2 regions of the Enterococcus sp. DJ147D b genome follow, and region 2 is predicted to be linked to the other one. Evidence: riboswitches for the same ligand, from Rfam matches in the RefSeq annotation. Region 2 holds a riboswitch; the other holds the start of a gene.
What was found. Region 2 has a riboswitch for thiamine pyrophosphate ahead of AC4BD1_RS04575 (ABC transporter permease). Riboswitches for the same ligand answer to the same signal wherever they lie in the genome.
Positions count from the first base shown of each region.

Region 1 (6,638 bases), 320 kb from region 2:
CGATATTCATTCATACGACGTCCAGGCATTATATGATTCTCAAAGAACCATTCAGGTAGGAAAGGGCCTTCTGGATTAATTGCTGTGAGGCGAGCTTTTACTCTGCGAGGTTCATAGTAGTTCAACCCTAAAATTTGGGTGGTATTTTCTTGAATCGTTGCTAGATCTTCTTGAGTAAAGTCGAGTGGCAACTGGTCGTATTTGTTTAAAAGTTCTACTAATTTTGGTGGAAAGTTTCCTTTTACCATTGGATCTAAAAAACTTCGCGTGTAAAATAAGTCTGCAATCTCTGCGGCTTTGACGTCAGCAGGATTCTGACTTCGTGGGAAGGTTGGGCTAAGATTTAAAATGACACCAATCTTGCTTGATAACTTGTAAGTTTTAAAAACTTCAATTGCTTTTGCATGTGCTAAGATTGTAAAGAATGCAGCTTGACTTCCACGTTTAAAGTCAACCAAATTTGGGTAATGAAAGTCTTCTAAGTAGGAGCCAAGAATGGGCCCAAGTGGTTCGTTAAACGTAAACCAATGAAAGACTAAATCGCCAAATTCTTCAAAACATGTTTTTGCAAAATGGACATAGGCATCAACGACATCTCGTGATTCCCAACCACCTTTGTCTTGTAACTTAGCAGGCATATCAAAATGATAAAGATTAGCAAAAACTTTTATTCCGTTTTGATTCATTTCAGTAAATAAATCACGATAGAAAGCAATCGCTTGTGGATTAACTTCTCCTACGCCATCATGTGGAAACATTCTTGCCCAAGAAATAGATACCCGAAAAGAATTATGTCCAGTTTGTTTCATTAACTGAATATCTTCTTTGTAACGATGGATATGATCGCTTGTGATTTCTGAGCTGATTCTTTGGTAGAAGCGATTAGGTTGTTCTTTGTACCAACGTTCCCAAACAGTTTCAGCTTTTCCTGTTTCGCCACGCCCTTCAGCTTGCTCAGCAGACCACGCAGATCCCCACCAAAAGTTTTCTGGGAATGATAATTTTTTGATTGTACTCATTGATAGACCTCCTTTAAATTCATTCCAATCATAACATCGCTTTCAAATAAAATAAATACTTTTTATATAAAATATATATCTTTATCGAGAGAGCTTGTTTTTTTTAGTTAAAAATAGCTAAAAGTATGGTAAAGTATAGAAGAAGCTATTGTTTTAAGTGGAAGGAGGATACGTATGAAACAAATTCCCAAATATATGGAAATTTATTTAGATGTTAAACGGAAAATCATGGATGATGGGTATCAGGTTGGCACCAAATTACCGACTGGTAACCAATTAGCAGAAGAATATGGAACAAGCAAATTAACTGTAAAAAAGGGGATTGATTTATTAGTATCTGAGGGTGTTTTGCGGACGCGTAGCGGATTTGGTACAGAAGTTTTGCGTAAACCAATTGATAATTCAAAAGTTTTTGGTCCAAACGAAGGTTTACTGAGCACGATGGGGGAAGAACATGTGGACTCTGAGATCCATACTTTTTCGATTGAACTTCCTTCAAATGAGGTGGCAGAAATGCTACAAATCAGCGAGAAAGATTACATTTACAATATTATCCGAAGTCGATTCATAGACCACCAACCTTATTCAATTGAACAAACATTTATGCCACTGGCTATTATACCTGGGCTGGAACCTAAGCATTTGAAAAAATCAGTTTATGCTTATATAACAGACGAATTAAATCTGGAAATAAAGTCCTCTCATTTGTGGATCAAGGGAGATGTGGCTAATGAGTTTGATGCAAAAATCCTAAATATCGATCCTGGTGAATTTATGATTGAAGTAGATAAAGTTGTCTCGTTGTCCTCAGGAGTACCGTTTGAATATTCTTTATCTAGACATATTTACAAGGACTTTGTTTTTGAAGCAATCTTTGTTGAAAAATAAAAATCGCATATTCAACTAAAATAAACAGCAAGTTAAGTCTATTTCTTGCTGTTTATTTTTTATTTTTGCAAAAGTATATATTTTTTAAAAAAGATATTTACTTTACTTAGAAGACGAGTTATTATCTAGAGGAAGGCAATCGCTTACAAACAAAGGGGGAGAGTTTTATGGGTAAAAGTAAAAAAGAGGTCATCCTTGAAAAATTTGGGATAATCGCAACAAGATTAGGAAATCAGATTCACTTACGAACACTGCGAGACGCATTTGCAACGTTCATGCCGTTTATGATGTTAGCTGGGTTTGTTACTTTGATTAACTATGTCATATTGGAGCCAACAGGTTTTTTAGGTCACTTTATTCGGCCCGAAACTTTATCAACGATTCAAGAAATCGGAATTTCAATTAGCAACGGTACACTGAGTATTACAACGTTATTAGTTGTAGCAGCAGTCTCTTATCATATGTGTGTTAGCCGCAATTATCAAAATTCAATCGCTGCAGTGCTAGTTGCTATTTCTACTTTCATTGTTCTCACACCAATGGTTATGATGTTTACTCCAGAAAATAGTCAAAAAGCAATAGAAGTGAATGGCGTGATTCCGATTGCTTACACCGGAGCTTCAGGCATGTTTGTCGGTATTTTTGTCGGCCTTGCAGCCACCGAATTATTTATCAAATTATCTAAAAATGAAAAACTTCAGATCAATTTATCTGGCAATATTCCGCCAGCTGTTCTGAAATCATTTAATGTCTTGATTCCGATTATGTTGACCATTACCATATTCGCAATTGGTTCATTTACTATCAATCAGTTATTCCATATGGATGTCAATACATTGATCACAACGATTATTACAAAACCTTTGAGCAAAATCACTACTGGGCTACCAGGATTCTTATTGTTAACATCCATTGCAAATTTATTTTTTGGTTTTGGCATTCATCAGGCTGTCATTTCTGGTTCATTACTCGATCCTTTTTTGATTCAAAATATGCAAGAAAACATGGCTGCCTACGCTAATAAAGAAGAGATTCCTCACATCATCAACATGGCTTTCAAAGATACGTTTGCTGTAATGGGCGGCTCTGGTAATACGATTGCCTTACTTATTGCGATTTTTATTTTTAGTCGTCGTAAAGACTACAAAGACTTTGCTAAATTATCTGTTACACCCGCTATTTTCAATATCAGCGAGCCGATTATTTTTGGGTTACCCATTGTGTTTAATATTAGCTTGATTATTCCATTCGTTTTAGCACCAATATTTTCACTAACTGTTGCTTATTTTGCAACAGCAGTTGGATTGATCAATCACGTCGTTGTCCAAATTCCTTGGACGACACCGCCAATCATTTCTGGGTTCTTAGCGACTGGTGGGGATTGGCGTGCTGCAGTTCTTCAAATTCTGATTATTGCTGCCAGTGTGTTCATCTACTTACCGTTTTTACGTATTGACGAAAAAGTTACGTCGAATATGACAAAATAACTTTCAAATAGCTTAAAAAAAGCGAACAGCCAATTGTTCGCTTTTTGTTTGCTTAAACAAAAAATTTCTTTTCACTTCTGACAAAAGAAAAAATATGTTATGCTAGATAAGTAAAAAATAATAGAATCTACTCACAAAGGGGAGCCTTTCGAGGCTGAGAATGAGTTTACTCTAAACCCTCCGTACCTGTTTCGGTCATACGAACGTAGGAATTGTGACGAGTGGAAGTGTAGCTAACACTTCTCCTTTGTGAATTGTGATGATTCTAAAGGAGGAGTTTTTTTATGCATTCAGAAACAAAAGTGTGGATTGAAGGGACGATTATTGCAGCATTAGCGATGGTGCTTTCACTGATTCCACTCGATATTGGAAGCAGTTTTACCTTATCAATTGGACAAATTCCAATAACTATTTATGCTTTACGTAGAGGCTTTAAAGCAGGATTAGGTGCTGGGTTGATTTGGGGATTATTACACTTTTTAATGGGGAAAGTTCAATTTTTGAGTGTCCCACAAGTTTTAATTGAGTATCCAATCGCATTTACCTTTGCTGGGTTTGCTGGAGTGTTTGCCTTGTCCTTACATCGCGCAATGGTGAATGGGGAAACATCCAAAATTTATGGGATCCTAATTGTCTCATCGGTGGTTGGAACCTTCACTCGCTTTTTCTGGCATTTTGTTGCTGGTGGTATTTTTTGGGGGGATTATGCACCGGAAGGGATGAATCCTTGGATATTTTCATTTGTTATGAATGGCGCGAGTGGTTTAGCCACTGCAATTGTCGTCGCAATTGTGGTCGTTATCTGTTATCGAGTAGCACCAAAGCTATTTGATCCACAAAAATAAAACAAAAAACTCTTAAAAGACTTTTTGTTATCGAAGTCTTTTAAGAGTTTTTTGTTTATGCCAGCGATTTCTTTGCTAGCTGCGAAGGAGAAAGACCATAATATTTTTTGAAGAGTTTACTAAAATGATACGCATCTTGATAACCTACAGCTTGAGAAATTTCTCTGATTGTTAATTGTTCGTTTGCTAGTAGTTCCTTAGCATGTTTCAGTCGAACTTGGATAAGATAATTGATAGGGCTCATACCCGTAGACTCTTTAAAAACTTTTGATAAATATGTGGGGCTAACATACAACGTGTCAGCTAATTGCTCTAAAGTAATTTCTTGCGTGTGATGATTTTCCAAATAATAAATCGCATGGTTGACTAAATATTGTTTTCGTTTGGCATTTTTTGAAAGTGCCAAAGTGACCGTATTATCTTGCGTTTTTTCTAGACTTCTTAAAATGAGTACTAACATCTCAATGATTAACGCTTTGACCATTAATTGAAATTCTGGTTGTTCTTCACCATATTCTTTGACGAGGCGCCACGCTTTGTCGAGAAACTCCCATTGATATTCTCCAAGATTAAGAATTGCATTTTTTGTTGGTAAGTGATTTCTCTTTAGTCCGTCTAATGAAATATTCGTTAACCCAATATGAAGTTGATGAGAATAGGTTCCTTGTTTTTGTTCTTCCCCGTGATGGGTTCCAGGATTAAAGAGCATAATTTGACCAGCATTTAATTGAAATTCTTGTCCTTCGATTGTATAGTTCGCTTGCCCCTCTAACACGATACTGATTTCTAGAAAATCATGGGTATGGCTGTCACTTTTGTTTCCTTGTTCGTTCCAAGGATCAAAAGCATAAATAATTTCTGGGTTAAATATTTGGGCATTTGTATAACTCATGAATGAAAACCCTTTCTTTTAGATTTGATAATATTGTACATCAAAACAAGTAAGAATAACCATTTTCTTTCGAATTTATTAAGAATAAGCTAATACTTGATTGAGAAAAGGCTTTCGTATAGGAGGGAAAATAAAATGAGCAATTATCAATGGATTTGGCAGTATGTAAAGAAATATGCAAATAAAGGATTTCTGGCAATTATTTTTTTAATAATCAATGCGCTTTTAATTGTAGTCAACCCATTAGTGGCTGGTGAGATTGTAGATAAAGTAATTGAAAAAGGGGAAGCAAATTTATTAATTCCGTTATTAGCATTGATGATTGGTATCACGATTTTTCGAACAATCATTCGTTATACTTATCAGATTTTATTTGAACGAATTGGTCAGAACAGTTTGTTCGAGCTACGGCAAGAAATGTATCAAAAATTACAAGAACTTGATTTTGATTTCTTCAATCACACTCGAGTTGGCGACATCATGGCTAGAATGACAGGGGATACAGATGCTATTCGTCATTTTGTTTCGTGGGTAGTCTATAACATCATTGAATGTATTTTATGGTTCAGTATTGCTGTCATCGTAATGGCAACAATTAATTGGCAATTGATGCTGGCACTGGTTGCAGTCACCCCAATCATTTTCTTACTTACTCAAAAGATGTCGAAGCAAGCGCGACCAATCTTTTTTGAGATTCGAGAAAGTTTTTCTCGTCTGAACTCAATGGTTGAAGAGAATATTGGTGGCAATCGTGTCGTCAAAGCATTTGCTAGGGAAGATTTTGAAATTCAAAAATTTGTGGAGCACAACGAAGATTACAAAGCACAGAACATGAAATCAGCTGAAGTTTCTATGAAATATCTCCCTTGGTTAGATGGATTAGCTGGAAGCTTGAATGTGATTACGCTGATTTTAGGCGGGTTATTTGTTATACAAGGAAAGATGACTTTAGGTGACTTGATTGCTTTTAATGGTTTTTTATGGATGCTGAATCAACCGATGAGAATGAGCGGCTGGTTGATTAACGATGTTCAACGTTTTTCGGCAGCTTGTATCAAAATTCGGCAAATGTTAGGAACTAAACCACAAATTCCTGTATTGACTCACAATGAAGTAAAAAAAATCAAAGGTCATGTTGAATTTAGAGATGTTTCATTTCACTTTTCTGATGATCCTACTACGTTAGTTTTGAAACACATCTCATTCAAGATTAGCCCAGGGCAAACAATTGGCATCTTAGGAGAAACTGGTTCAGGAAAAACAACGCTAGTTAATTTAGTTGGTCGTTTCTATGATCCAACTTCAGGTGAAGTTTTGATTGATGGAAAAAATGCAAAAGAATATCCTGTTCGTCAGTTACGTGAAAATATCTCGATGGTTATGCAAGATGTCTTTTTATTTTCCAATACGATTGAAGACAATATTGCTTTTGGCAATCCATTAGCAAATGAAACATACGTCCAACAAATGGCACAGATTGCTGATGCACATGAATTTATCTCACGGA
Region 1 covers NZ_CM177104.1:1,254,363-1,261,000, forward strand. Annotated here, with positions in the region: gene AC4BD1_RS06020 (glycoside hydrolase family 1 protein) at 1-1,019, opposite strand, end outside; gene AC4BD1_RS06025 (GntR family transcriptional regulator) at 1,194-1,907, shown strand; gene AC4BD1_RS06030 (PTS sugar transporter subunit IIC) at 2,075-3,394, shown strand; TPP riboswitch at 3,522-3,623, shown strand; gene thiT (energy-coupled thiamine transporter ThiT) at 3,679-4,239, shown strand; gene AC4BD1_RS06040 (AraC family transcriptional regulator) at 4,295-5,131, opposite strand; gene AC4BD1_RS06045 (ABC transporter ATP-binding protein) at 5,267-6,638, shown strand, end outside.
Region 1: linked by a shared signal. The riboswitch ahead of thiT (energy-coupled thiamine transporter ThiT) and the one ahead of AC4BD1_RS04575 (ABC transporter permease) in region 2 are both predicted to bind thiamine pyrophosphate.

Region 2 (6,638 bases):
TCCCCCTTACCAAGGTGCACCTCTAATGAAGGAAAATTTTGCTAATAAACATCCAGAAATCGTGAATGCCTTGAATCAACTTGGTGGGAAAATCACTGAAGAAGAAATGATTGAGATGAATTACCAAGTAAATGTTGAAAAACGAGAACCAGCACAAGTCGCCCACGAGTTTTTAGTAACGATTGGGTTGAGCAAGGAGGCTGAAAAATGACAGAAATCATCGAGTTTCATCAAGTCCAAAAAAAATTTGCTGAAAAAGTTGTGATCGATCAACTAAACTTTGTTGTTCATCCAGGTGAGATTTTCGTATTAGTAGGCCCGTCTGGTAGTGGAAAAACAAGTACGCTGAAGATGATCAATGGATTGATCAAGCCAACGAGTGGGGAGATATATTTTAAAGGTGAAAAATTAACTAGCTACAATTTACAAAAATTGCGGTGGAAGATGGGATATGTTTTACAACAAATCGCTTTATTTCCAACTATGACTGTTAAACAAAATATTGAAGTGATACCAGAGATGCTAGGCTGGGACAAGTCAAGACGGGAACGACAAGTGGATCAGTTATTGGAAAAAGTAGGGCTTTCGCCAACGGATTATCGAGATCGCTTTCCACGGGAATTATCTGGTGGAGAGCAACAACGAATCGGTATTCTACGTGCAATTGCTGCCAATCCAGAAATCATTTTGATGGATGAACCGTTTAGTGCACTTGATCCTCTTTCACGTGCTTCCTTGCAAGAATTAGTTCTTTCATTACATCAAGAATTAGGGACGACTGTCGTTTTTGTTACACACAATATGGAAGAAGCAGTCAAACTAGGTAGTCGAATAGGTGTCATGAAAGACGGTCAGTTGATTCAATGTGATACACCGGAAAAACTATTGAAGCAACCAAATAACGCATTTGTTCAAAGCTTTTTTGAAGAAACCAATCAAAAAGAAATTTTGGTGGAAGAACTGATCGCTTTAGGTTTCTATGACAAAGAAATAACAGATAAAAATGTTCCTATGATTGAGATCACAGCTCCATTAACTCAGGCTTATCAAAAATTAGCCCAAGCACCAGTTGTTCAAGTCATCAATCAAGGAAAGCTTATTGGAGAATTGTCTGGTCAAGATGTCTTTGCATTTTTAAGTCGAAAGGAGTCGAACAAACGATGAAGGAGTATGACGCAATTGTGATTGGTTCAGGAGTGGCTGGATTAAGTGCCGCTTATGAGTTGAAAGCAAAGCAGCAACAAGTATTAGTAATTGAAGAAAACTTGTGGGGAGGGACATGTCCCAATCGAGGATGTGATCCCAAAAAAATCTTGATAGGTGGTGTGGAAGCACGTAATCGGGTCAAGCAATTGCTTGGTAAAGGGTTCTCTGAAGTACCACCATTGAATTGGCAAGAACTTCAGTCTTTTAAACGAACATTTACTGATCCAGTCTCTGCAAATCGCCAAAAAGAATTAAGCCAAGCAGGAATCGATCATCTGACTGGAACAGCAAGTTTTCTTGACGAAGAAACGATTGAATTAATGGGAAAAACATTTCGCGGAAAACACTTTGTGCTGGCAACTGGGCAACGTCCAACGATCTTGCCGATAGAAGGAAAGGAATATTTACAAACGAGTACTGATTTTCTAGCGCTTTCCGATTTACCAAAACAACTGATTTTTATTGGTGGAGGCTATATTTCCTTTGAATTAGCGACAATTGCTCACGCGGCGGGGAGTGAAGTAACCATCGTGCATCACAATCAGCGACCTTTAAAAGAATTTGATGAAGAATTGGTTCAAGAGGCCATTATTCAAATGAAAAAAGCTGGAATCCAGTTTGCTTTTGATGTAGATACAAAAAAAATCACGCGTCAAAATGGAAAATTACAGTTGATTGCTGAGAAAGAAACGTTTGAAGCAGACGCTATTTTTTGCGCAACTGGTCGCCAACCAAATGTTGAATCTTTACATTTGGAGCGTGCCAATGTTGCTTTTACGAAAAAAGGGATCATGGTCAACGAATTTCTTCAAACAACAAATCCCAAAATTTTTGCTTGCGGAGACATTATTGAGAAACAGTTACCAAAATTAACGCCTGTGGCGACATTTGAAGGACAATATGTTGCTAGAAAAGTGACAAAAGAACTGCAAGAAGCCATTAAGTATCCTGTCATTCCCACTATCGTTTACGGTAGTCCAAAGATTGCAACTGTTGGAGTAACGAAAGTCGAAGATGACAGGCAAACAGTAACAGTTACCCAAGAAATGACGGATTGGTTTACTTATCATCGAGTAAATGAACCGTTAGCTAAAGCAAAGTTTTTTTTTAATAAAGAAAACTTTTTGATTGGTGCCAGCGTCCTAAGTGAACAAGCAGATGAACTGATTGATTTTCTAGCGATAGCTATCAATCAACAGTTGACGAAAGAAATCGTGGATCAATGGATCTTTGGTTATCCAACATTGGCTAGTGATTTACCCTATTTACTGAAATAGTGAAGGGATAAATTAAGAAGAAGTGCTTGTTGCCCGAATTTTGTTATGCTACACTGAAAAAAATGAATACTTGTTTCTGGGGATGTCGTAAACGGCATGAGAGTAAGTTGTGAACTTAGACCCATCGAACCTGTCAGTTAATACTGGTGAAGGGAGAAACATAGCAAACGCTTGTTTAAGTGAGACCTATGTTGTGTCCGCAAACAAGCGTTTTTTTGTTCCAGTGTTAAATTCGATTCATTTAGGAGGTGAACTATTGAAGAAACATTTATATCCAGCAATCAGTATTTGCGTTTTGCTACTGATTTGGCAAGTCAGTGTTCAACTCTTGCAGACACCAACTTTTATCTTGCCTAGTCCAATTGCCGTTTTCCAAGCATTGTTTGCTGATTGGCACACGCTGTTTTTTCATTCGCTCACGACTTTGAGTGAGGCCTTATTAGGCCTAGTGATTGCAGGAATCATTGCGTTTTTCACAGCATTGCTGATGGACTATTATGACTTATTAAAGACTGCAATTTATCCTATCTTGGTGGTGTCACAAACTTTGCCAATCATGGTATTGGGACCATTACTTACGTTGTGGTTTGGTTTTGGACTAATGCCGAAAGTGATTTTAGTTATCTTGATGAGTTACTTTCCGATAGTCGTTTCTTTTGCGGATTCATTGAGCAAAGCATCAAGGGAACAAATTATATTTTTGCGAACAATGGGGGCAAGCACAGGACAGATCTATCGAATCTTCAAAATTCCTGAAGGTCTTGTGGGGTTCTTTTCTGGGCTAAAAGTTGCGGCAACTTATTGTGTCAGCGGTGCAATCGTTGGAGAATGGCTAAGCGCACAGTCAGGATTAGGTTACTATATGATTCGTGTAAAAAACAGTTATCAAATCGACAAGGTTTTCGCAGCAATCCTTTGTGTGGTCGTTCTTAGTTTGTTGTTGAATGGCTTAAGTGTGTTAGTAAAGAAAAGTTATTATTATTGGTTGTACACTAGAGAATAGGAAGAGGAAGAAAATGAAAAAATTGTTATGGTTAGTACCGGCTTTGTTACTATTTACCGCGTGTGGTTCAAATAAACAGGAAGCAAGTGATACGGATACCACAAAAAAATTAACGGATGTCACTCTTGTGTTAGACTATGTGCCAAATACGAATCATACAGGTATCTATGTTGCCAAAGAACAAGGTTACTATAAAGAAGCAGGTTTGAATGTGAATATCATTGAGCCAGGGGACGATTCGACAAGTATTGGTTTAGTGGGTGCAGACAAAGCACAATTCGGCGTTAGTTACCAAGAAGATGTCACTTACGCACATGCTGATGGTCAATCCATTCCGGTAAAAGCGCTTGCGACGATTATGAAACACAATACTTCTGGATTTGTCGCAACGAAAGACAGCGGGATAACGAAACCAAAGGATTTTGAGGGGAAAACTTATGCAGGTTGGCAAAGTCCTAGTGAAGAAGCGGTATTGAAAGCAGTTATGGAGCATGATAATGCAGATTTTTCTAAGTTAACAATTGTTGGGAGCACTGGAGAAGGACCAGAAGCTTTAGGAAAAGGTGTCGATTTACAGTGGTATTTTGAAGGCTGGGATATGATTAAGGCAAAAGAAGCGCAAATTGACTTGAATTATCTTCCGTTGAGAGAACTAGATGAACGTTTAGATTATTATACTCCTGTTATTATTACAAGTGATAAAATGATAGAACAAGAGCCCCAAATAGTTGGAAAATTTATGGATGCAACAAAAAAAGGTTATCAAGAAGCAATCAAACAGCCACAAGCAAGTGCAAAAATTTTGCATAAGTACGCATCAGACAACCAATTAAGTTTCTTGGAAGAGTCACAAGCATTTGTTTCAGAAAATTATACCGATGAACCAGAGAAATGGGGATTGATGCAAGAAAACGTGTGGGACAACTATACTGATTTTATGCAAGAGAGTGGGCTAATTAAAGAAAAAGTGGATTCAAAAGAATTATTCACAAATCAATTTATTCAATAGGAGGAAAAGACGTGGCAATTAAAATCAATCAGTTAACTGTAACGATTGATAACTTAGAGATTTTAAAAGAAATGAATCTTATTGTTGAAAAGAATTCGTTTGTATCGATCATTGCTCCAAGTGGTGCAGGCAAATCAACTTTATTGAAAGTTTTAACTGGTGTAATGACGCCAACGTCAGGAGATATTTTTGTTGATGGGGAACCAATTACAGGATTAAATACAGCGTTTAGTTATATGCCACAAGAAGATCTATTATTACCATGGGCTAGTGTTTTTCAAAATGTCACATTGTATCAAAAAATCAACCATCAAAAAATCAATCAAGAAAAAGTAATGGCAGAACTGCAATTATTTGGATTGAAAAAATATAGTAGTTTTTTACCAGAACAACTTTCCGGTGGTATGAAACAACGAGTTGCATTATTGCGAACTATGATGAATCCAGCTGACTACTTATTGTTAGATGAGCCGTTTGGTGCGTTGGATGCGATGACTCGAAGTCAGATGCAAGACTGGCTACTCCAGTTACCAAGACAAAAAACGAGGACTACTTTACTAGTGACCCACGATATCGAAGAAGCAATCTATTTATCCAATCGAATTTTAGTGCTGTCTGCTCGACCCGCGCAAATCATTGCAGATATCAAGTTACCAGAAGAAAAACGAACAAGGAGTTGGCTTGGCGAACAAGCAATGCTGAAACAAAACATCTATCAATTGTTAGCAGGTGAAACATATGTTGATTGATGGACATTGTCATTTGGCAGGAAGTGCAGAATTAGCACAACAGCAACAAAAACATCAGATATTGACGATTCTAAATTGTGACTCGCCGGAAGAATGGAAAGAAAATCGGCGATTGACTAAAGAGGGACGTCTTCAAATGTTAAGTTTTGGTGTTCATCCTTGGAAAGCAGATCGTTACCAGTTTGAAGAAGTCTTACCTTATTTGGAAAAAGCCAACATAATTGGTGAAATTGGATTAGATAGAGTGTGGACACAAGTGCCAATATCACGACAGCTGACTATTTTTAAACAGCAACTGACTTATGCAATGGAACACCAAAAACCAGTTGTTTTGCATACAAAAGGATGCGAAGCAGAAATTTTATCCTTGATCAAAAAATATCCCAATCGTTACTTGATTCATTGGTATTCAAGTATGGCACTTCAAGAAGCTTATATTGACCTTGGTTGCTATTTCACCATTGGGATCGATTTGATGCGGAATAAGGCAGTCACAGAATTGGCGAAAAAAGTACCGCTTGATCGTTTGTTGATCGAAACAGATGGGGTGGCGGCTATCGAATGGGCATTGGGAAAAAAAGTAAAGGTAGAAGATTACAAGTCGATAGTCACAAGTCATTTGCAATCTTTAGCTGAATTAAGAATGATCCAGTCGACGAGTTTAGCGAAGAGAATGACGCAGAATCTTCAAACATTTCTTAGCGGTGAAATTTAATGTCTAAGTGAGTCAGCAATATTAGTGGTCATGTTGGACAATAACGAGGTTATCAGTTTTTACTTCTGTTAAAATGAAGAAAAGCTTGTCTCGTGGAATTTCAGTGATCAAGTTTGATTCACTGTGAGAAATGAATTCTACATTAAAAGGCTGTGACAAGTTTTTGTCACGGCTTTTTTTTATGACAGGTGTAGTAAATGGGAGGGTGACTCAGACATTCGTTCATAAAAAGAAAAACTATTCATGAGTAAGGGGGAAAGTAAAATGCAAAATTCATTTGAAAAAAATATCAACCAGTTATCTCAAGAACAAAAGGAGTTATTATTTTTAATTCACTTAGCAATGGAAGAACTATATGTTGTAGGGGAAGAAAATCAATCAATGAATCATTTGCTCACACAATATTCTCTTAAAGAAACTTTGTCAGTTTTTGAACTTTATGCGTGCAATGTTCAATATGACATCACTAAAAGCATGAGTAATAAAATTTCAATGACTAAATTTCATGAGATATTGCCAGACTATTCAACTTACGAGAAAAAATACCAGTATGAATTATTAGGACAGATGTATCAAGAGGCTTGTCCGAATACAACGAGTACCTGTCTACAAGAAACCAGAAGGCAAAAGGATTTAATCACGCAATTAAATGATACGAGAATGCGAAAAAAATTAAAAA
Region 2 covers NZ_CM177104.1:938,907-945,544, forward strand. Annotated here, with positions in the region: gene AC4BD1_RS04560 (ABC transporter permease/substrate-binding protein) at 1-211, shown strand, start outside; gene AC4BD1_RS04565 (ABC transporter ATP-binding protein) at 208-1,164, shown strand; gene AC4BD1_RS04570 (dihydrolipoyl dehydrogenase family protein) at 1,161-2,483, shown strand; TPP riboswitch at 2,551-2,655, shown strand; gene AC4BD1_RS04575 (ABC transporter permease) at 2,740-3,486, shown strand; gene AC4BD1_RS04580 (ABC transporter substrate-binding protein) at 3,500-4,495, shown strand; gene AC4BD1_RS04585 (ABC transporter ATP-binding protein) at 4,507-5,244, shown strand; gene AC4BD1_RS04590 (TatD family hydrolase) at 5,234-5,959, shown strand; gene AC4BD1_RS04595 (hypothetical protein) at 6,224-6,638, shown strand, end outside.